Regions from separate parts of the Microbispora sitophila genome, predicted to be linked through region 1. Evidence: riboswitches for the same ligand, from Rfam matches in the RefSeq annotation. Region 1 holds a riboswitch; each other region holds the start of a gene.
The links. Region 1 has a riboswitch for cyclic di-AMP ahead of IL992_RS21715 (glycoside hydrolase family 25 protein). Riboswitches for the same ligand answer to the same signal wherever they lie in the genome.
Positions count from the first base shown of each region.

Region 1 (4,776 bases):
AGCAGCGGGGGAGCGGGCACCTGCGCGAACAGGCGGTCGAGGATGACGTGGACCGCTTCGGTGTTCTCCAGCCGATCCTCCACCACGGACGCGTAGTAGCGCCAGAACTCCCGGACTGTGGGCGGAAGCTTGCCCCCGTAGGGGTCCATCAGGGCGAGGAACGACTGGAACTCGGCGTACAGCCGGTCCAAGGTGGGGCCGTCGACGGACTCGCCGCTCAGCCGGCACATCGTGACCGTGGACTCGAAGAGCGTCGCCACCACCCAGGCGCGCGCCTCGGAATCCGCGGCGTTGAACGGGCGGCCCTCGGCATCGGTGCCGGTGATGCGGGCGTGCAGGCGGTTGAGCCGGGCTGCTTCCCGCTGCCGGACCCGCGCGTCGGGGTCGACCATCCGCTGTGAGCTGAGCACCGTGTTGCGCAGCCGTCGCCACGGGTGCGCGACGAAGGTCGAGTTGGTGATCAGCGCGGCGCCGATCTGCGGGTGCGCCGCCTCCAGGACGATGGCCCGGGTCGCCACCAGCCCCCAGCGTGTCTGCCGGGTCAACCGGTGGAGCATCGATCCCGGGCCGAGCGGATCGGCGTCGGTTCCGGCTGCTGCTGCGTCGCTCATCGACATCCCTTTCCTGTAGGAGCCGGTGCCTGTACGCCGCCGAACCGGCGGTCGCGCCGTCGGTAGACCTCCAGGCATTCCCAGAAGTGCTCGGCCCGGAAGTCGGGCCACAGCACCCGGGGAAAGACCCATTCGGCGTAGGCCACCTGCCAGAGCATGAAGTTGGAGATCCGCTGTTCACCGGAGGTGCGGATGACCAGGTCCACCTCCGGCATGTCGGGGTGGGGCAGACGGCGGGCGAAACTCTCCTCGGTGACCTGCTCGGGCGGCACCCCGTCGCGGATCAGCGACCGGGCGGCCTCGACGATGTCGCGGCGACCGCCGTGATCGAACGCCACCGTCAACGTCATCCGCCGGTTGTCGCGGGTCAGCGCCATCAGGTCGGCGATGTCCCTGGCCAGCGCGGGCGGGATCCGCGAGTCGGTGACCCCGAGGAACCGGCAGCGGATCCCGCGTGTGTGCAGTGCCAGGGCGTGTTTCCGGATGGCGCGCCGCACCAGTCGGAGCAGGACGTCGACCTCGGCGGCCGGCCGCCGCCAGTTCTCCGTGGAGAAGGCGTACAGGCTCAGCCACTCGACGCCGGCCGTATGGGCCGCCTCGATGACGTCGATCACAGCGGCCTCGGCCGCCCGATGCCCCGCGGTGCGGGGCAGCGACCGCTGTGCGGCCCACCGGCCGTTCCCGTCCATGACACAGGCGACGTGATGAGGGATGCCTCTCACCCCACCCGCCCTACCGAAGTGACGCAGACCCCCAAGTGAATCCCTCCGAGGACGGACTCTTTCACAGATTGTGACGCGACGAACACTTACCGTTGGTAATCGCAGCCCTTACTTGCCTGGCGGTGGCGGCCCGAGGTGGTATCGGGCCAGGTAAAGACATGTTTTGTCCTGTTTACACCATTCTTGTCGTGTGTGTACCTTTAGTGCACACGGCATGGGTACGGAGCGAATTCCGCCGTCCTATCCCCTTGCCGTGTCGTTGCCCGGACCGCGCGATCATCGCGCGGCCGCCGAATCCGCGTCACGTGGAGCCGGGGACCCACTCTCTTCGGGGTGAATCGGCGCGTAGGCCCCCCAGATGCGCCCGTAGGGCACTTCCTGCCCGAACCCGTCAGCTAACCCGGTAGGCGGCATGGAAGCAAGGAGTCAACCCCGTCATGTCCAGCCATCGGCTCTCCCTCGGGAGCCGGCCCTTCCGCCGGCGCCTGCGCTCCGCCCTCGCGGCGGCGACCCTCGCGGTCTCGGCCGCCACGGCCACCGTCACTGCGGCCGTCGTCCTGCCCGCCCCGGCCTACGCGAACCCGCACACGTACGGCCAGGACGTCTCCGGCTACGAGGCCGACCACGACTGGATGAACAGCCGCGCGCAGTTCGGCTTCATCAAGGCCACCGAGGGGACCTCGTGGACCGACTCGTCCTTCCCCCGCCACTGGCGGGAGCTGGAGAAGAAGGGCATTGTCCGCGGCGTCTACCACTACGGCCATCCCTCCAATGACCCCATCGCCGAGGCCGACCACTTCCTCGAGGTGGTGAACGCGCAGCCGAGCAAGCCCGGCGACATCCTGGTGCTCGACCTGGAGACCACCGACGGCGAGTCCGTCGAGCACGTCAACCAGTGGGCCAAGACCTGGCTGGAGTACGTGACGGCCAAGACCGGGACCAAGCCGATGTTCTACAGCGGCTGGAACTTCGCCAACGAGTACGGCCACGGCCTCGGCCAGTACCCGCTGTGGGTGGCCCACTACAGCAAGGCCCCGGGCGACATCACGCCGCCCGCCGACTGGAAGTCCTGGGCGATCCACCAGTACACCGACTCGCCCATCGATCAGAACGTCTCCGCACTGACGCCCCTCCAGTTGCGCGCGCTCGGCCGTCCGTAGCCGTACGGACCCCGGGGCGGGCAGTCCCGCCCCGGGGCCCAGGCCGGCCGATCAGACCAGGCCGGCCGATCAGATCGGTCAGACCACGGCGCCGGAGCCGTCGCGCCGCACGGGCCTGGCACGCGGGGCGGCGGGAGCCGGCGGCGGCTGCGAGTTGCGCCTTTCCAGCGCGATCGCCGCCGGCCCGGCAACGAACGACGACGACAGCGTCCCCACGATGATGCCGATCAGCAGGGCGACGGCGAAGTCGCGCAGCGAGTCGCCGCCGAACACCGCCAGCGCCGCCAGGATGAACAGCGCCCCGAGCCCGGTGTTGACCGTGCGCGGCACGGTCTGCAGGATCGCGCTGTTCACCACGCGGCCGAACGGTTCCCCGCGCCGCACCGGCCACAGCTCGCGCACCCGGTCGAACAGCACGACCTTGTCGTTGACCGAATAGCCGATGATCGTGAGCATCGCGGCCAGGAACACCCCGTCGATCGGCTTGCCCATCCAGGCGAACGCTCCGACGACGACGGCCGCGTCCACGAACAGCGCCGCCACGGCCGCCGTGCCGAACGTCCACCGGAACCGGAACGCCAGGTAGACGAGCTGCGCGGCGAGCGCGACGGCGAGCGCGATGAGCGCGTTGCGGCGCAACTCCTCGCCGAGGCTCGGCCCGATGAGCTCGTCACGCTGCTTGGTGACCTCGCCCACGCGCCGGTCCAGCGCCTCCTCCATGCGGACCACGTCGTCGGCGCTGATCTGCCCGGTGCGCACCGAGATCGCGTCGTCCGATCGCTGCACGACGGCCGAGGGGAACCCGGCGTCCGCCACCGCCTGTCTCGCCGCCGTGACGTCGACGGGCCTGCTCGTGCCGAACTCGACGATCCGGCCGCCGGTGAACTCGACGCCGTAGTTCAGCCCGCGGGTGACCAGTCCGGCTCCCGCGAGCACGAGCAGTCCGGCCGCGACGCCGAGCCACAGCCGCCTGCCGCGCATCAGGTCGGGGTCGCGCCGGGTCAGCCAGGTCCTGACCCGGCCGATCGAGCCGATGCCGGAGGCCCGGGGGCCGATCCTGCCGATCAGGGCGGCGGCGAGCACCCGGGTGATCAGCATCGCCGAGATCAGCGAGGCGAGCACGCCGATGGCCAGCGTCACGCCGAAGCCCTTCACGGGCCCGGAGGCGAGCCAGAACAGCAGCCCCGCGGCGAGCAGGGTGGTGATGTTGGAGTCGGCGATCGCGCTCCAGGCGTTCTTGAAGCCCCGGTCGAGGGCCGCCTTGAGGCCCCGGCGGGGCGCCTCGCCGTACTCCTCCCTGGCCCGTTCGAAGACCAGCACGTTGGCGTCCACCGCCATGCCGATCGCGAGGACGAACCCGGCCAGGCCGGGCAGCGTGAGCGTGGCTCCCATGGCCACGAGCCCGGCGTACGAGATCAGGCCGTAGCAGGCGAGCGCGACCGCGGCCAGCACGCCCACCAGCCGGTAGACGACGCCGATGAACACCGCGGTCAGGATCACCCCGACGACGCCGGCCTTGGCGCTCGCCGCGATGGCGTCGGCGCCGAGGGTCGGGCCGACCGTCCGCTGCTCGACCACCTCCAGCGGCACCGGGAGCGAGCCGCCCTTGATCAGCACCGCGAGGTTCTGCGCCTCCTCGGGCGTGAACGACCCGGTGATCTGCGTGGTGCCGCCGGAGATCCCCGCGTCGCAGGCCACCGAGTCGGCCACCTGCGGCGAGGAGATGATCTCGTTGTCGAGGACGATGGCGACGCGGCGCTTGTGGTCGCCGACCGGAGCGCAGGCCGCCTTCCCGGTCAGCTCCCGCCAGGGGCCGGGCTCCTTGAAGTCGATCGTGACGAACCAGCCGGGCCCCATCTGGGGGTCGCTGCGCGCGGCGGCGTCGGTGACGCCGGCCCCGCTGAGGGCGACCGGGCCGAGCTTCAGCTTCTGGCCGCTCTCGTCGGCGACCGCGTCCTTGTCGCCGTCCTCGGCGGGACCGAGCACCGGATGGAAGTTGAGCTGAGCGGTCTTGCCGATGACCGCGGCGGCCTCGCGCGGGTCGAGCACGCCGGGCAGTTCGACGATGATCCGCCTTTCGCCGGAGCGGACCAGGGTGGGGTCGACGACTCCGAGGGCGTCCGCCCTGCGCCGGAGCACGTCGAGGGCACGGTCGGTGGCGTCGGCGTCCGCCTTGACCGTGGAAGAGTCCTTCGTCTCGAAGACGAGCTGGGTGCCGCCGCGCAGGTCGAGACCGAGACGCGGGGCCATGGTGAGGGCGAGCAGCAGTGAGGTCGCGATGAC
Region 1 is NZ_JADBGC010000011.1:186,382-191,157, reverse strand. Features, by position in the region: gene IL992_RS21725 (oxygenase MpaB family protein) at 1-611, opposite strand, end outside; gene uppS (polyprenyl diphosphate synthase) at 608-1,333, opposite strand; cyclic di-AMP (ydaO/yuaA leader) riboswitch at 1,612-1,758, shown strand; gene IL992_RS21715 (glycoside hydrolase family 25 protein) at 1,771-2,493, shown strand; gene secD (protein translocase subunit SecD) at 2,572-4,776, opposite strand, start outside.

Region 2 (4,776 bases), on a different contig from region 1:
GAGCATGGCGAGTTCAGATGCCCGTTAGCGCTGGCATGGCGTTCGCCGGAATCTGCCGATCCCGATCAGTTCCGTCTGGCGTTGAGCCAGCAGACATGTTAACGCTAACAGTGACGGGGGCGGCCAAATGCTCCTCTCTGCCGGGCGACTGGAGGTGGTGGCGAAGCGGAGCAAATATGAAGTCATGAGATCTGTCAAGAATTTCGCCTTCTCCTCGGGAGTCCCTCGCCGGTAACCGTCCATTCCCGCGGTTCTGACCAGGAAAGAAGCAGCGGCTGCCGTTGCCGCCGGGATGAAATTTTCATCGTCGGCGCCTCGGCTACTCCGGAGACGAGGCCGCCATTCGGCGCGGTGCCGTTTCCGTCATCCCATCGCCGAACGGCTGGGCGTTTGGCATCACCCGGTGGCGCCGATCGTCGGCATTTGTCGCCTGGAAAACACCTGGACGATTTTGGCGCGGGCGGTCGAACGAGGGGCGGTGTCGCGTCGTCAGCGGGCGAACTTCTCGATGGCGGCCGGGCTGACCGGAGTGAAGAAGTTGACGAGGTTCCCGTCGGGGTCGCGGAACAGGAGAGACCGGTTGCCCCAGGGCATCGTCGTGGGCTCGTTGACGAACTCCTCGACGAAGCCGACCAGGTTCTGATGCACGCCGTCCACGTCGTCGACGAGGAACTCGATGATCACGCTGCGGTTGCCGGCAGGCCGGGCGGCGCCGGGGGCGAAGAGCGGGACGGTGCGGGTGCTGCCGATCGCGAGGGTGGCGGAGGCGGTCCTGAGCTCGGCGAAGTCCTCGCTGGACCAACTGGCCCGCACTCCCGTGGCTCGCTCGTAGAAGTCGACGAGGCGCGCGACGTCGCCCGTGATGATGCGGATCGATACGAAGTCCATGGTGATCTCCCTGGTTCGTGGGGGTGTCCTCCCGCGGCACACTAGAGCGAATACCGGACAGAAACCGCCCAGTATTTTCACTAGATTGTTGTGACGTGGCTCGACCTACTCATCGCGTGCTCACACTGCTGGAGCTTCTGCAGTCGGGCGGCATCCGGACCATGGCCGAGCTCGCCGACCGGCTCGGCGTCGACGAGCGCACCGTGCGGCGATACGTGGACCACCTGATCGACCTCGACGTGCCCGTCGAGTCCGTGCGCGGCCGCTACGGCGGGTATCGGCTCGCCCCCGGATATCGCATGCCTCCGCTCATGCTGAGCGACGACGAAGCGCTCGCCGTGCTGCTCGGCCTGGTCGCCGGCCGCCGGTCAGGGTTGACGACGACGACGGGCACGGCGAGTGAGACGGCGGCGGCCAAGATCCGGCGGGTCCTGCCCGAGCGGCTCGCCCGCAGGCTCGGCACCGTGCTCGAATCCCTCGCCTTCACGGCTCCGCCCGGCGAGTTCGCCGCCCCGGAGACCGCGGTCCTGCTCTCCGTCGCCGATGCCGTGCGTCATCACCGGCCGATCTCGATCAGGTACACCGCCGCCGACGGCCGGCGCAGCGAACGCACGCTGCATCCGTACGGGCTCGTCGCCCATTCGGGCCGGTGGTACGTCACGGGTGCGGATCCCGAGATCGGCGAGGATCGGACCTTCCGGCTGGATCGCATCGCGGACGCGAGGACCCTGCCCGGTTCGTTCGAGCCGCCCGCCGGGCTCGATCCGGCGCAGCACGTCCTGTCGGGGTTCGCCAAGGCTCGGTATCGGCATGAAGTGGTCCTGCGAATGCAGGGAACGGTCGAGCAGATCCGCGCCCGGCTTCCCGCCGGCGTCGCGACCGTGGAGGAGTCCCCGTCCACGGAAGGCGCGGATCCCGAGACCGAGGGCTGGCTCCGCGTCGAGGTGCGGGCGGAGCGGCTCGACTGGTTGCCTCCGGTGCTCGCGTCGCTCGACCGGCCGTTCGTCATCGAGCGACCGGACGAGCTCCGCGGTCTCGTCGTCGCGCTCGCGGAGCGGCTCGCGGCCTCCGCCCGCAAGGTCCCGCCCCCGCCGGGCACAGGCTGAAGCGCAGCGCTTGCAGGAGAGTGGGGACGTCGACGCGCCTCAGTCGACGGAGCAGTTTGGGGTCGTTGCGCCTCATCGCGGATGGCGCGTAGTCCGATCGGCAGAGATGCCCTTGGCGGCGGCACGCCCAGGGACATCTCCGCCGAGGATGTATCCGCGGCCCCGGGGTCAGACGCCGGGGCGTACGGCGGTGAGGAAGCTGCTCCTCCAGTAGCCGTTGAGCTTGTCGACGCTGACCACCGCGCCGCTGTGGGGGGCGCTGATCACCTTTTTGTGCCCTATGTACATGCCCACGTGGCCGCCGCCACTGGTGAAGATGAGGTCGCCGGGCTTGAGATGCGCCAGGGAGACCTTCTTCTTGACGGCGCTGAGCATCGACCACGTCGTGCGCGGGAGCTTGACGCCGGCCTTGCGCCAGGCGAACTGGACGAGCCCGGAGCAGTCGAACGCCCGTGGGCCCGTGGCGCCCCATATGTACGGATCGCCGAGGTGCCTTTTCGCCACCTTGATGGCGTGCTCGGCCTTCTCCTGCTGGAGAGCGGACTTGGTGACCTTCGTGTTCGCGGAGTCATCCGCCGTGGACGCCGCGGGGGCCGCGCCGTTGTACGGGGTGGTCACCGTGGCGGGGGGCTCGGGTGGGATGACCGTCGAGGCCGTTGGCGGGGCTGCCACCGCCCCCGACGCGGCGGCCGCGGGGAGCGCGCTCAAGGCTCCTACGGAGGCGGTGAGTGCTGCGCTACTGATCGTGACGCAGGCGATGCGGAGCAGAGTGGTGGAGTTGGTAGACAGGGGATCTCTCCCTAGGGTCTTCCGCTTGTGCCTACCGGGTTAGCTGACGGATTCGGGCGGGGAAGTCGCCCTACGACGCTGACGCGCCGATTCACCCCAGACCTTCGTCGAAGGTCGATTGGTTCCCCGGCTCCGGGCCTCCTTGCTGCACGGATTCGGCATCACCGGCGCCCAGGGGGGCGGGAGGGCGTGGCGACGGTGACAGTGGATGGTCGATTTCGAACACCGGCCGGGTTCGTAACGGCGGCGTCACGTGGACCCCGTCGTAGGGCAAGGAAACTACCAACTTGCCCCATATTGTCGCAAAGGCCCCAAACGGGTAAGGATCGCGTAAAAAGGATCAAAAGCCCAAAACCGCAGGTCAAGGAGTGTCTGCACGGCGGGGAGTGTGATGCGCGTCACACGCGTCGAGCGCTTTGCGGGCCGTCAACGCACGCGCGTATAGCCAGCGAACGGCGCGCCGGAACGACCTGGCCGACGTCTCCTGTGAGTCGTACGTGCTGAGGTTGGGCAGGGAGGGGATGTCGGCCGCCTAGTCGGCGGGCAGGCCGTTGCGGCGGGCCAGAGTGCCCAGGGTGCTTCGCAGCGCCTCCGTCTCCTCGGGGCTGAGGCCGGCGGTCAGTTCCGTGTCGAGTTCGGCCGCCGCCGCGGCGCATGTGGCCAGCAGCTCCCGGCCCTCGCCGGTGAGCGCGAGTGTCTGCCTGCGGCGGTCCAGGGGATCGCGTTCACGTCGTACGGCGCCGAGCTCCTCCAGCCGGTCGGCGAGCGACACCACCAGGCTGGGTGCCACGTTCATGAGCTTGGCGATGTCGAGCTGAGAGGTCGCCGTTCCGGACTCCAGCAGCGCCAGCAACCCCACGTGTTTGGGCTTGAGGCCGTGGTCGGCCAGGCGTGCCGAGAACCGCTCGGTCATGACGGCCCCCAGCGTGCCGAGCCGGAAGGCCAGCGTGGAGGTCAGCTTGACATCGTTCATGCCCATAATGCTACCGTCTCAATATCATTCAAACTATGAACGATTAGGAGTCAGAACGGTGCTGAATCCCGCCTCCGTCCACGTCGTGTTCGCCGACCTCCAGGACGGCATCGTCGACGTCAGTGCCACCAATCCGGCCTCGTCCGTCCGCCGCGCGGCCAGGGTTCTGAACGGACTCGTCACAGCCCTCGGCATACCGTTCACCGTCTCTGCCGCACCTCGCCCGGGCGGCCCGGTGATGATCGAGGAGGTGCCGGACGGTGAGCCGTACGTGCGCACCGGACCGTCCTGCTGGGACGACGCCGTCTGGCGTGAGGCCGTCCTGGCCGCGGGCCGTCCCACCCTGGTGATCTGCGGGGTGACGACGGAGATCGTGGTGCTGCGCACCGCCCTCGACGCGCTCACGCACGGCCTCGGCGTACAGGTCCTGGTAGACGCCTGCGGAGGCGTCACCGCCCGCACCGAAGACGCCGCCCTGCGGCAGATCGAGGCCGCGGGCGGCGTGGTGACCTCCGTGGCGGGTTTCGCCGCCGACATGGTGCGCGACTTCACCACACCCACCGGTCGGCGGGTGATCACCGCCCTGCACGAACTGGTATGACTCGCCGACCCTGGCCGTCGATCGCCCCGGCTCGCGCAGCGCTGGTCTCCCTACGGCTTCACGAGGGCCGTGGTCACTACTTCGGCGGTTTCGGCAGGCCCGTACGGTCTCCCGGGACATTCCGTCCGAGCCGTACGACGACCGTGTCCGAGCCGGGATCGACCTGGACGACCTGACCGCCGAAACCCAGTGCCCAGTGCATGTCGTGAGGTGCGCCGTCGACCAGGCGCCGGCGCGGGGCGGCGGAACTCCGCTCTCGCGTGCTGGGCTTCAGCGGGTCGACGACGGGACCGCGGGCGTTCATCCACCACAGGTAGCCGTACGCGGCGTTCAGCTTCTGCGACGGCCGGCCGGTCGCCGCCTCGCCCAGACGTCCCCGGGGGCCGCGTCCTGGGCGAGACCGACGGCGAAGCCGGTGC
Region 2 is NZ_JADBGC010000013.1:270,373-275,148, reverse strand. Features, by position in the region: gene IL992_RS24930 (VOC family protein) at 490-888, opposite strand; gene IL992_RS24925 (helix-turn-helix transcriptional regulator) at 1,005-1,994, shown strand; gene IL992_RS24920 (C40 family peptidase) at 2,163-2,702, opposite strand; cyclic di-AMP (ydaO/yuaA leader) riboswitch at 2,797-2,954, opposite strand; gene IL992_RS24915 (MarR family winged helix-turn-helix transcriptional regulator) at 3,316-3,756, opposite strand; gene IL992_RS24910 (isochorismatase family protein) at 3,815-4,357, shown strand; gene IL992_RS24905 (hypothetical protein) at 4,434-4,661, opposite strand; gene IL992_RS24900 (serine hydrolase) at 4,688-4,776, opposite strand, start outside.
Region 2: it holds a riboswitch for cyclic di-AMP, as region 1 does, so the genes downstream of both, IL992_RS24920 (C40 family peptidase) here and IL992_RS21715 (glycoside hydrolase family 25 protein) in region 1, are expected to answer to the same signal.

Region 3 (4,776 bases), on a different contig from region 1:
CGCGAGCGGGTGGCCGAGACGGTGGAGACCGCCTGGCCCGAGCTCGTGGCGAGCCTGGCCGAGGGCACGGTGCCCCCCGCGGCCGAGCCGGTGCTGGTCGCGGCTGCGGCCTACCTGACCCGCCCGCCCGGCTGGCCGGATCTGGTCGAGCAGGCGCGGACAGACCTGGAGCAGGCCGCCGCCGCGGGCACCCAGCGGGAGCAGGCGGAGACGCGGCTGCGTGAGCAGCTCGCGGCGCAGCGCGCCTCCGCCAAGGAGGAGATCGACCGGGTGCGCGAGCAGCTCAAGGCGGCCCGCGCGGAGAACTCCGACCTGCGGCGCAAGCTGCACGACGCCCGGGAGCGGGTCAGGGCCGCCGAGGCCAGGGCGGCCGAGCTGGAGGCGGAGACGGCCGAGGCGCGGGCCAGGGTCGCGAGCGCCAACGGCGCGGCCGAGACCGAGCTGCGCCGGCTGAGGGAGCGCCTGGCGGACGCCGAGCGCCAGCTGGAGGCGAGCCGCAGGGCCGCCCGCGAGGGTCGCAGCATCGAGGACGCCCGGGTGCGGGTACTGCTGGACGCGCTCCAGGACGCCGCCGCCGGGCTGCGCAAGGAACTCGGCCTGCCCACGACGATCAGCAGGCCGGCCGACTACGTGAACGCGGTGCTGCCGGGCGAGCCGGGCGTGACGGCCGTGCCCGCGCGGGCCCTGGCCAACGACGACCCCCAGCTCCTCGACCAGCTCCTGGCCATCCCCCATCTGCACCTGATCGTCGACGGCTACAACGTGACCAAGACCGGTTATCCGTCGCTGACCCTCGCCGACCAGCGGGCCCGGCTGCTGACCGGGCTCGGCGGGCTCGCCGTGCAGACGCGGGCGGAGGTGACGTGCGTGTTCGACGGCGCCGAGCTGAACGGGCCCGTCCAGGTGTCCGCGCCGCGCGGGGTGCGGGTGATGTTCAGCGCGCCCGGGGAGATCGCCGACGACCTCATCCGCACGCTGGTGCGCGCGGAGCCGCCGGGGCGGGCCATCGCGGTGGTCTCCTCCGACCGGGAGGTGGCCGAGTCGGTGCGCCGCATGGGCGCCCGGCCGGTGCCCTCGCTCCTGCTGCTGCGCCGTCTCGGCCGCGGCTGAAGCGCCGTACGCGCGCTCCGGCCCGGCGTCGTCACCGTGAGTGATGACTGCCGCGAATACCTGCGAATAGGTTGAAGCTTCAAGATCGCCTAGATAGAGTCGCGCCGCAGGTTTCGTTGATCTAAAGGGGGCCTCAGTGCGAGGGCGTGTGCCGGTGGCCGCCAGTCTGGCCGCCGTGGTCCTGCTGACGCCGGTGACGGGCGCGCAGGCGGATCCGAAGCCCACAGTCGCGCAGGCCAAGGCGAAGTTGAACAAGCTCAACGAGCAGGCCGACAAGCTCGTGGACCGCTACAACGCGGCCAACGAGAAGTGGAAGAAGGCGAGGCAGAAGTACCTCGCGATCAACGACGACTACAAGAAGCAGAACGTCCGGGTCGAGGCGCTCCGCTCCGGGCTGGTCTCGATGGCCGTCAGCAGCTACCAGGTCGGCGAGATGGGGTCGTGGGGCGGCGTCTTCTACAGCCCCAACCCCGACGCCATGCTCAGCGGCCTCGCCACGCTCAACCACATGTCGGCCGAGCGGGCCGGGCGGCTCAGGGAGTACGAGGGCGCCATCAAGGACCTCAAGGACCGCCGCGACCAGAGCAAGGTGGTGTACAAGGAGGCCGCCGACGTCAAGAGCGAGCTCGCCGACGAGAAGGAGAAGGTCGACAAGCTCGTCAGGGAGCAGATGAAGCTGCTGCGCTCGCTCGGGACGTACAACCCCGGCAATCCCAACAGCGCCGGCGTCGTCTACACCGGGCCGGCGTCCGGCAACGCGCTGTCGGCCCTCCAGTTCGCCTACAAGCAGGTCGGCAAGCCGTACCGCTACGGGGGCACAGGACCGGACGCCTGGGACTGCTCCGGACTCGTGCAGGCCGCGTGGGCGGCGGCGGGCGTGACGCTGCCGCGGACCAGCTACGAGCAGTGGGCCTGGGGCGCGAGCCGCAGGGTCTCGCTGGACGAGCTCCAGCCGGGCGACCTGCTCTGGCACGCCGGATACGGGCATGTCGGCATCTACGCCGGCGACGGCAAGGTCGTGCACGCGCCGCAGACCGGCGATGTTGTGAAGATTGTCACACTCGCCGAGTATCACGCGATCGGAGCCGTCCGTCCCTGAGGGCCAGGCCGTCTCTGTGATCTTTGTGCCTTTTGTGACTTGTGTGACCTGGTTTAGCCGTTGTTGCCGAGATTGTGAGCAGAGTCACACTTAGCCCTTTGCGATGCGGGTAAGCTGCGGTTTCTTCTCCGCCGCCTTCGTTATCCGATCTTTATCCGGCTGGAGGACTTTGCCGAACGCGGCGAGTCCTCGGTAGCTTCTGGGCCGCGGCGAGCACGCCTCGCCGCCGCGCTCCCGGTCCGGCCGGCCGGTCGCGCAGTCATCCACCGTCACCGGCGCTCTCCATCACCCTCCCCCTCGCGGGATCCCCCGGCGCCGGTGGCCTGCCGAGTCCGTGCAGTCAGGAGGCACGGAGCCGGGGAACCATCGACCTTCACGCGAAGGTCCGGGGTGAATCGGCGCATCGCGCGCCGTAGGGCGACTTCCCCGCCCGAACCCGTCAGCTAACCCGGTAGGCGTGAGCGGAAGACCCGAGGAGAGATCCTGTCTACCACCCCCGCTAGCCTGTCCCGTCTTGCCCGAATTGCCCTTGGTGGTGCCGCTTTGACGGCATCCGTAGGGGTCGCCGGTGCACAGCCGGCGGCGGCCGACACGGTGACGGTCACGGTCGTCAAGACGGCCACAGCCACGAAGACGGCCACGGCGAAGAGCGCGAACAGCGCCGCCCGCAAGGCCGCCGCGAAGAAGCAGCAGACCAAGAAGCGCGCCGCCAAGCGGAAGGTCACCAGGGCCGCGCTCCAGCGGGCCAAGGCCCAGCGCGCGGTGAAGGTGGCCGAGAAGCAGATCGGCGACCCCTACCGCTACGGAGCCACGGGACCGGGCGCGTTCGACTGCTCGGGCCTGGTCCAGTACGCCTGGCGCAAGGCGGGCGTACGGCTGCCGCGCACGACGTGGTCCATCCGCAGCGCGGTCAGGAAGAAGGTGTCCTGGGGGAACTTCAAGCCCGGTGACCTGATCTTCACCAGCGGCGGCGGCCACGTCGGCATGTACGTCGGGCACGGCAAGATGATCCACGCTCCGCACAGCGGCACGCGGGTCCGGATCGACAAGCTGGACGCCTACCGGAGGAGCACCTTCGTGGGTGCCGTCCGCCCCGGCGTCTGACGGGCACCGGTCACCAGCCCCCTCGACCGGCGCCGTCCTCACGGCCCCGTCCACCTCGCCGAGGTGGACGGGGCCGTGACACGTGCTGGCTAGCATGCACGGCGTGACTGCCACGAGCGGCGTGCCCGGGGGCGTGCCCGGCGTGCGCGCCGAGGCCGATCGGCGCCGGCCTGAAGTTCCGCCCCACGGGGTCGGCCGGATCGCGGCCGTGGCCGCCGCGCTGGCCGCGCTGCTCGCCGGGCCCGCCGCCGCGGCGCCGCCCGACCCGCTGCTCGCCCTGCGGCTGGATGCCCGGGCCGCCGTACGGGAGCAACCGAGCATGTGGACCGGCGCCTCCGTCGCCCGCGGCGAGCGCGCCGTCGTCGTCGGGTCGCCCCGGCCGCTGGTCGCCGAGATCGCCGCGCTGGCCGATCGCGCGGGCCGTACGGTGACGAGGATCTGGGGCGGGTACGGCGGCGCGGTGGTCCTCGTGCCGCGCACCGAGGAGCAGGCCGCCGTGCTGGCCGCGCCGGCGAAGGTGGACGGCCTGGCGGCCGTGGCCACCGGCGGCCGCGTGATCGTGCAGCCGGCCGCGTTCGCCCGCCTGTCCGCGACCGGCCGCCTGGTCGTCGTGACCCACGAGCTGACGCACGTGGCGACCGCCGGTGGCCGCGCCGTGCCGATGTGGCTCATGGAGGGCTTCGCCGACTACGTGGGCTACCTGGACAGCGGGCTGCCGGTCCGTGCGGTCGCCGCCGAGCTGGCCGCCGACGTGGCGGCCGGGAGGGCGGCGCTGAACGCCCTGCCGGGGCCCGCCGACTTCGCCGCCAGGCCCGCCCAGGCGTACGAGGAGGCGTGGCTGGCCTGCCGCTACATCGCCGCCAGGTTCGGCGAGCGGAGGCTGGTCGCCCTCTACCGCGCCGCGCTGCGCGAGGAGATCGGCGCCGCCCTACGGGAGGTGCTCGGGCTGACCGCCGACGGCCTGACCCGCGAATGGCGGTCGTACGCGCGTGAGCGGCTCGCCCGTTCCTGATCACGACAGGGCGCCCGATCTCCACAGGGCGCCTGATTTGCGCAGGGCGCCTGATTTGCACAGCGCGACGGTGGCGGCCGTGGCTGCGACAATGCGTTCCCGGGCGGCGCGCGGGCGGACCGCGCGACCACGCCGGCAGCGGGGGTGAGGATGACGAAGCGGACGCTGATCGTCACGAACGACTTCCCGCCCAGACCGGGCGGCATCCAGGCGTTCGTGCACGGCCTCGCCTCGCGCAGGCCGCCCGGCTCTGTGGTCGTGTACGCCCCGCGCTGGAAGGGATGCGAGGAGTTCGACGCCCGCCAGCCGTACGAGGTGGTCCGTCATCCCTCCTCGCTGATGCTGCCGACGCGCTCGGTGGCGAGAAGGGCGGCGGAACTCGTCGAGGACGGCGCCACCGTCGTCTTCGGGGCGGCGGCGCCGCTGGGGCTGCTCGCCCCCGTCCTGCGCG
Region 3 is NZ_JADBGC010000004.1:93,583-98,358, forward strand. Features, by position in the region: gene IL992_RS08485 (NYN domain-containing protein) at 1-1,110, shown strand, start outside; gene IL992_RS08490 (C40 family peptidase) at 1,247-2,209, shown strand; cyclic di-AMP (ydaO/yuaA leader) riboswitch at 2,524-2,678, shown strand; gene IL992_RS08495 (C40 family peptidase) at 2,753-3,313, shown strand; gene IL992_RS08500 (gluzincin family metallopeptidase) at 3,417-4,325, shown strand; gene IL992_RS08505 (glycosyltransferase family 4 protein) at 4,476-4,776, shown strand, end outside.
Region 3: it holds a riboswitch for cyclic di-AMP, as region 1 does, so the genes downstream of both, IL992_RS08495 (C40 family peptidase) here and IL992_RS21715 (glycoside hydrolase family 25 protein) in region 1, are expected to answer to the same signal.

Region 4 (4,776 bases), on a different contig from region 1:
CGGCCGCCACCGCCAGGACCGCCAGCGCCCAGAACGGGCCCCGCCAGCCCATCAGTTGCCCGGCGAACGCGCCGATCGGCACCCCGACGACGTTGGCGAGCATGCCTCCGGCACCCACCAAACCCAGGGCTCGGGAGCTTGCCCCAGGGCCCGCGGCGCGGCCGGCGGCCACGTTGGCCACCGCCCAGAACGCGCCGGTCGCCAGCGCCGTCACAAACCGTGCCGCCAGCAGCAGTGCGAAAACTGGAGCCGACGGCGACGACGAGGTGCCCGGCCGCGAACACGCCCAAGGCGAGCATCAGCGTCAACCGCCTGGACAGCCGCAGCGTCAGCATCGCCATCGACGGCGCACCGATGATCATCCCGACCGCGAACACCGTGATCAGCAGTCCCGCCTGGGGCACGCTCACTCGCAGGTCGCCCGCGATCTCCGGCAGCAGGCCCGCGACCACGAACTCGGTCGTGAGCATCAAGAAGGTGCCCACCGCCAGCGCATAGACCACCAGCGGGAGCCGCGCGGGCACTCGCCCGCGCTCGCGGAACGGGCCGGCGGCCCGCTCGGCGACTTCTCCACACGTACTCCTATCCGTCTCCGTATCGGGGGTCGCGTTCAACGTGCTGATCCAGGAAACCCGCGTGGCCGCGCGCGAGGCAGAGCGCGTTTATAGGGGGGACAAGCTCAACCCCCTTACCCCTGCCACCTGCGGAAACCCTGCGGCTACCGTGGAGGGCATGGATCACCGACCCGACAACCGCGACCAGATCCGGGATTTCCTCGCCACCCGGCGCGCGAAGCTCACACCGGAGCAGGTCGGGCTGCCCACCAGCGGCCGGCGCCGGGTCCCCGGGCTGCGCCGCGAAGAAGTCGCGGTTCTGGCCGGAGTGAGCACCGAGTGGTACACCCGGCTGGAGAAGGGTCACATCAGCGGCGTGTCCGAAGACGTGCTCGACGCGGTCGCCCACCGGTTCTTCGTCGACTGGGACGCCGCCGCCGTCGCCACCGCCGCGCTGCTACGCGCCGAAGCCGGACGCGAGCCCCGTGACCGGGCCCTACGTGATCTCGTCGGAGAACTGTCCACGCTCAGCTCCGAGTTCCGCAGCCAGTGGGCCGCCCACGACGTCCGGATCCGCCACGACGGCACCAAGCGGCTATGGCACCCACAGGTCGGCGATCTGGAGCTGACCTACCAGTCCCTCGATCTGCCCGTGTCCAACCGAACGGTGTACGACCTCACCATCTACACCGCCGAGCCGGGCACCGCCGCCGAGGACCGGCTCAAACTCCTCGCCAGCCTGGCAGCCACCCAGCCCCAGGCAACACACCCCACCAGCCAGCCGCGCTGAGCGTTCTCGCCGGCGGCCTGCTGGCGAGCCGGCCGGGATCATCCGCCACGCCGCCTGACGGGAGCCGTCGCATCCGGCACCCGCCGATTCACGGACGGGCGTCGTCCCGCAGGCGGCGCTCCCGCCTGCCGCGGGCGAGTTCGGTGCCCAGGGCGTCCAGGCGCTGGTTCCAGAAGCTGCGGAAGTGGTCGAGCCAGGTGTCGACCTCGCGCAGCGGCGCGGGATCGACGGCGTACAGGCGCCGGGTGCCCTCGGCCCGGACCGTCGTGAATCCGCTCTCCCGCAGCACGCGCAGGTGCTGGGACACCCCGGGCTGGGAGATCCCGAACTCCTCCTGAACGATCGCGCCGATCTCTCCGGCGGAGCGCTCGCCCTCGGCGAGCAGTTCCAGGATCCGGCGGCGCACCGGGTCGCCGAGGACGTCGAACGCGTGCATGCCGCCAGGCTCGCAGCTCACGCTCTTGTAGGTCAATTTGCGGCAGCCGGGCGACTTTCGGCGGGTACGGCGAAGCGCGCCGGGATCACCGGCGCGCTTCTGGGGCCGTCGTCCCTCAGGAGGAGGCGGTGGTGGACGCGGAGGTGTCCGCGGGGTACATCGGGTAGCCGTACCCGGCCACCTGCCAGGTGGGACGGGTGCGGGCCTCGACGGCGCCGCCGTCGCCGGTGTTGCCCTCGATGGTCCGGATCGTGCCGTCGCCGTTGTCCTTGACGACGAAACCGACGTGCTGGACGTCGTCGATGTCCTTGCTGCCGTTCCAGTTGAAGAACACCACCGCGCCCGGCTTGGGCGTGCGGCCCCAGCGGCCGTGGTCGGCGAACCACTGGGCGTGCTTCACGGTGTAGGCGTCGGAGCCCATGACCGGCCCGATGCCGAGCTGCTGGCCCACCCAGGAGACGAACATGTCGCACCAGGGGGCGTTCAGGTAGCCGTCGATCGTGCCGCCGTCGCGGGCGAGGGTCTCGCGGGCACGGGGCGTGGACATGTACCAATGCTGGAACTTGGTTCCGCCGCCGTTGGCGTTCTCGCTGATCCCGATCTGGCTCCTGGCCAGGTTCAGCACGTCGGCCGCGCTGACCTTGGGCAGCGTGGAGGCGATCTCGGCCATGGACTTCGCGGCCGCCGGGCCCTTGCCGGTGGTGGGGTTGTCTGCTGCGTGCGCGGCCGGCGACGCGATCAGCACGGCAGAGGCGAGGGCCCCGCCCGCGAGGGCAGCGCGAACACAGGTGTTGAGGACGTGCATGGTGGGGCGTACTCCCTTACTTCCATGCCGCCTACCGGGTTAGCTGACGGGTTCGGGCTGGAAGTCGCCCTACGGCAGGTATGCCGATTCACCCCAGGAGAGGTGGGTCCCCGGCTCCGCGCGGACGCGGACTCGGCGGCCGGGCGGCAGGCCGGGATGGCCGGCCGCGTCGGTCTGAGGAGGGCTTCTTGACCATTGAGATGAGCAAGTGCGCCCTGAGCTGCCTAAAACGTAATAGACCAGGTCAAACCGGTCAAGTTAGAACAACCCAGATTTTACTGGCCAGTAGGCAGCAAACCCGGCATAGCGGGTATCCGAGCCGCACTTCGATCATCGGCGGCAGGAGAACCCCGGCTCACCTCGGCAGGCGTACGGTCACCACCAGGCCGCCCTCCGGCCGGGCGAGCGCCTCCACCCCGCCGCCGTGCGCCACGGCGATGGCCCGGACGATGGACAGGCCGAGCCCCGCCCCCCGGGCGGAGCGGACGCGGTCGCCGCCGAGCCGCCGGAACGGCTCGAACAGGTCGTCCACCTCGTACGGCGGGACCAGGGGCCCGGTGTTCTCCACCGTCACGCTCACCCCGGCCTCGTCCTCCCGCACCCGGACCCAGACCTCTCCGTCGCGCACGTTGTACTTGATCGCGTTCTCCAGCAGGTTGACCAGGCAGCGTTCGAGGAACAGCGGGTCGCCGTGCGCGACCGCCGGGCACAGGTCCTCGTGGACGACCACCTTCCTGCGGCGCGGCTGCAGGTCGATCTGCTCCATCGCCATACGGACGACCTGCCGCACGTCGACCGGCTTGCGGGCGGTCAGCTCCTGCTCCGACTGCGCCAGCATGAGCAGGCCCTCGATCAGCCGTTCATACCTCGCGTTGGTGCCGAGCAGCGCGCGGGCCAGCGCCTTGAGGTCCTCCGACGCCGCGGGCTCCTCCAGCGACACCTCCAGGACCGTACGGTTGACCGCCAGCGGGGTGCGCAGCTCGTGGGAGGCGTTGGCGATGAACCGGCGCTGGGCGTCGAACACCCGGTGCAGCCGGTCGAGCATCGCGTCGAAGGTGTCGGCGAGGCGCTTGACCTCGTCCTGCGGGCCGCGCAGCGCGATCCGCTCGTGCAGCGTGCTCTCCGACAGCCGCTGCGCGGTCTCGGTCACCCGGTCCAGCGGGCGCAGCGCGCGGTCGGCCACGAGGTAGCCCAGCACCACCGCGACGGCCCCGACGAGGACCATGACCACCACCGACGAGCGGAGCACGTCGCTCAGCACGTCGGCCGCCCCCTGCTCGACGTTGGTGCGCACCCGCTGCGCGAGCATGTCGCTGTCGGGCAGCCTGCCCCCGAATACGGCATCGGGGGCACCGGTCACCTTCGACGCCACCGCCACCACGAACCGCTGGTTGAGCGCCCGCGCGGTCAGCAGGTGGGTGAACCACAGCAGCACCGATCCCGCCAGGAAGAACAGCCCGCCGTACAGCAGGGTGAGCCGCATCCGCAGGCCGAGCCGGCTCCACAAGGACAGGACGCGGGTCACAGCCGATACCCCCGGCCCGGCACGTTCTCGATCACCGCCGGCTCGCCGAGCTTGCGGCGCAGCGAGGTGATCGTGACGCGCAGCACGCCCGTGCCGGTGTCGGCGTGCTCGTCCCACACGCTCGCCCGCAGCCGGGCCGAGGTCACCAGCCCTCCGCCGGCGCGCATGAGCTCGTGCAGCACGTCGAACTCCTTACGGCCCAGCGCCACCTCCCGCCCGTCCCGCATCACCGTACGGCGGGCCGGGTCGAGCCGGATCCCGGCCCGCTCGATCACCGGAGGCACCGCCCGGGGCGAGCGCCGGGCCAGCGCCCGGATCCGGGCCACCAGCTCGGCGAACGCGAACGGCTTGACCAGGTAGTCGTCGGCGCCCAGGGACAGGCCCCCGACCCGGTCCCGCACCCGCCCGGCCGCCGTCAGCATGAGGATGCGGCTGGCCCCACTGGCCGTGACCAGTTCCCGGCACACCTCGTCGCCGTGCACCTCGGGCAGGTCGCGGTCGAGCACCACCACGTCGTAGTCGACGTAGGCAGCCAGCTCGAGCGCCTCCTGACCGTCGTAGGCCACGTCCACCGCGATGGCGTGCAGCCGCAGCCCCCGGGCGACGGCCTCGGCCAGCTGTTCCTCGTCCTCGACCACGAGCACCCGCATCCCGACCTCCCGCTCG
Region 4 is NZ_JADBGC010000015.1:33,329-38,104, forward strand. Features, by position in the region: partial or broken gene IL992_RS26415 (MFS transporter) at 1-470, opposite strand, end outside; gene IL992_RS26420 (helix-turn-helix domain-containing protein) at 733-1,344, shown strand; gene IL992_RS26425 (ArsR/SmtB family transcription factor) at 1,433-1,780, opposite strand; gene IL992_RS26430 (CHAP domain-containing protein) at 1,896-2,585, opposite strand; cyclic di-AMP (ydaO/yuaA leader) riboswitch at 2,600-2,733, opposite strand; gene IL992_RS26435 (sensor histidine kinase) at 2,941-4,110, opposite strand; gene IL992_RS26440 (response regulator transcription factor) at 4,107-4,760, opposite strand.
Region 4: it holds a riboswitch for cyclic di-AMP, as region 1 does, so the genes downstream of both, IL992_RS26430 (CHAP domain-containing protein) here and IL992_RS21715 (glycoside hydrolase family 25 protein) in region 1, are expected to answer to the same signal.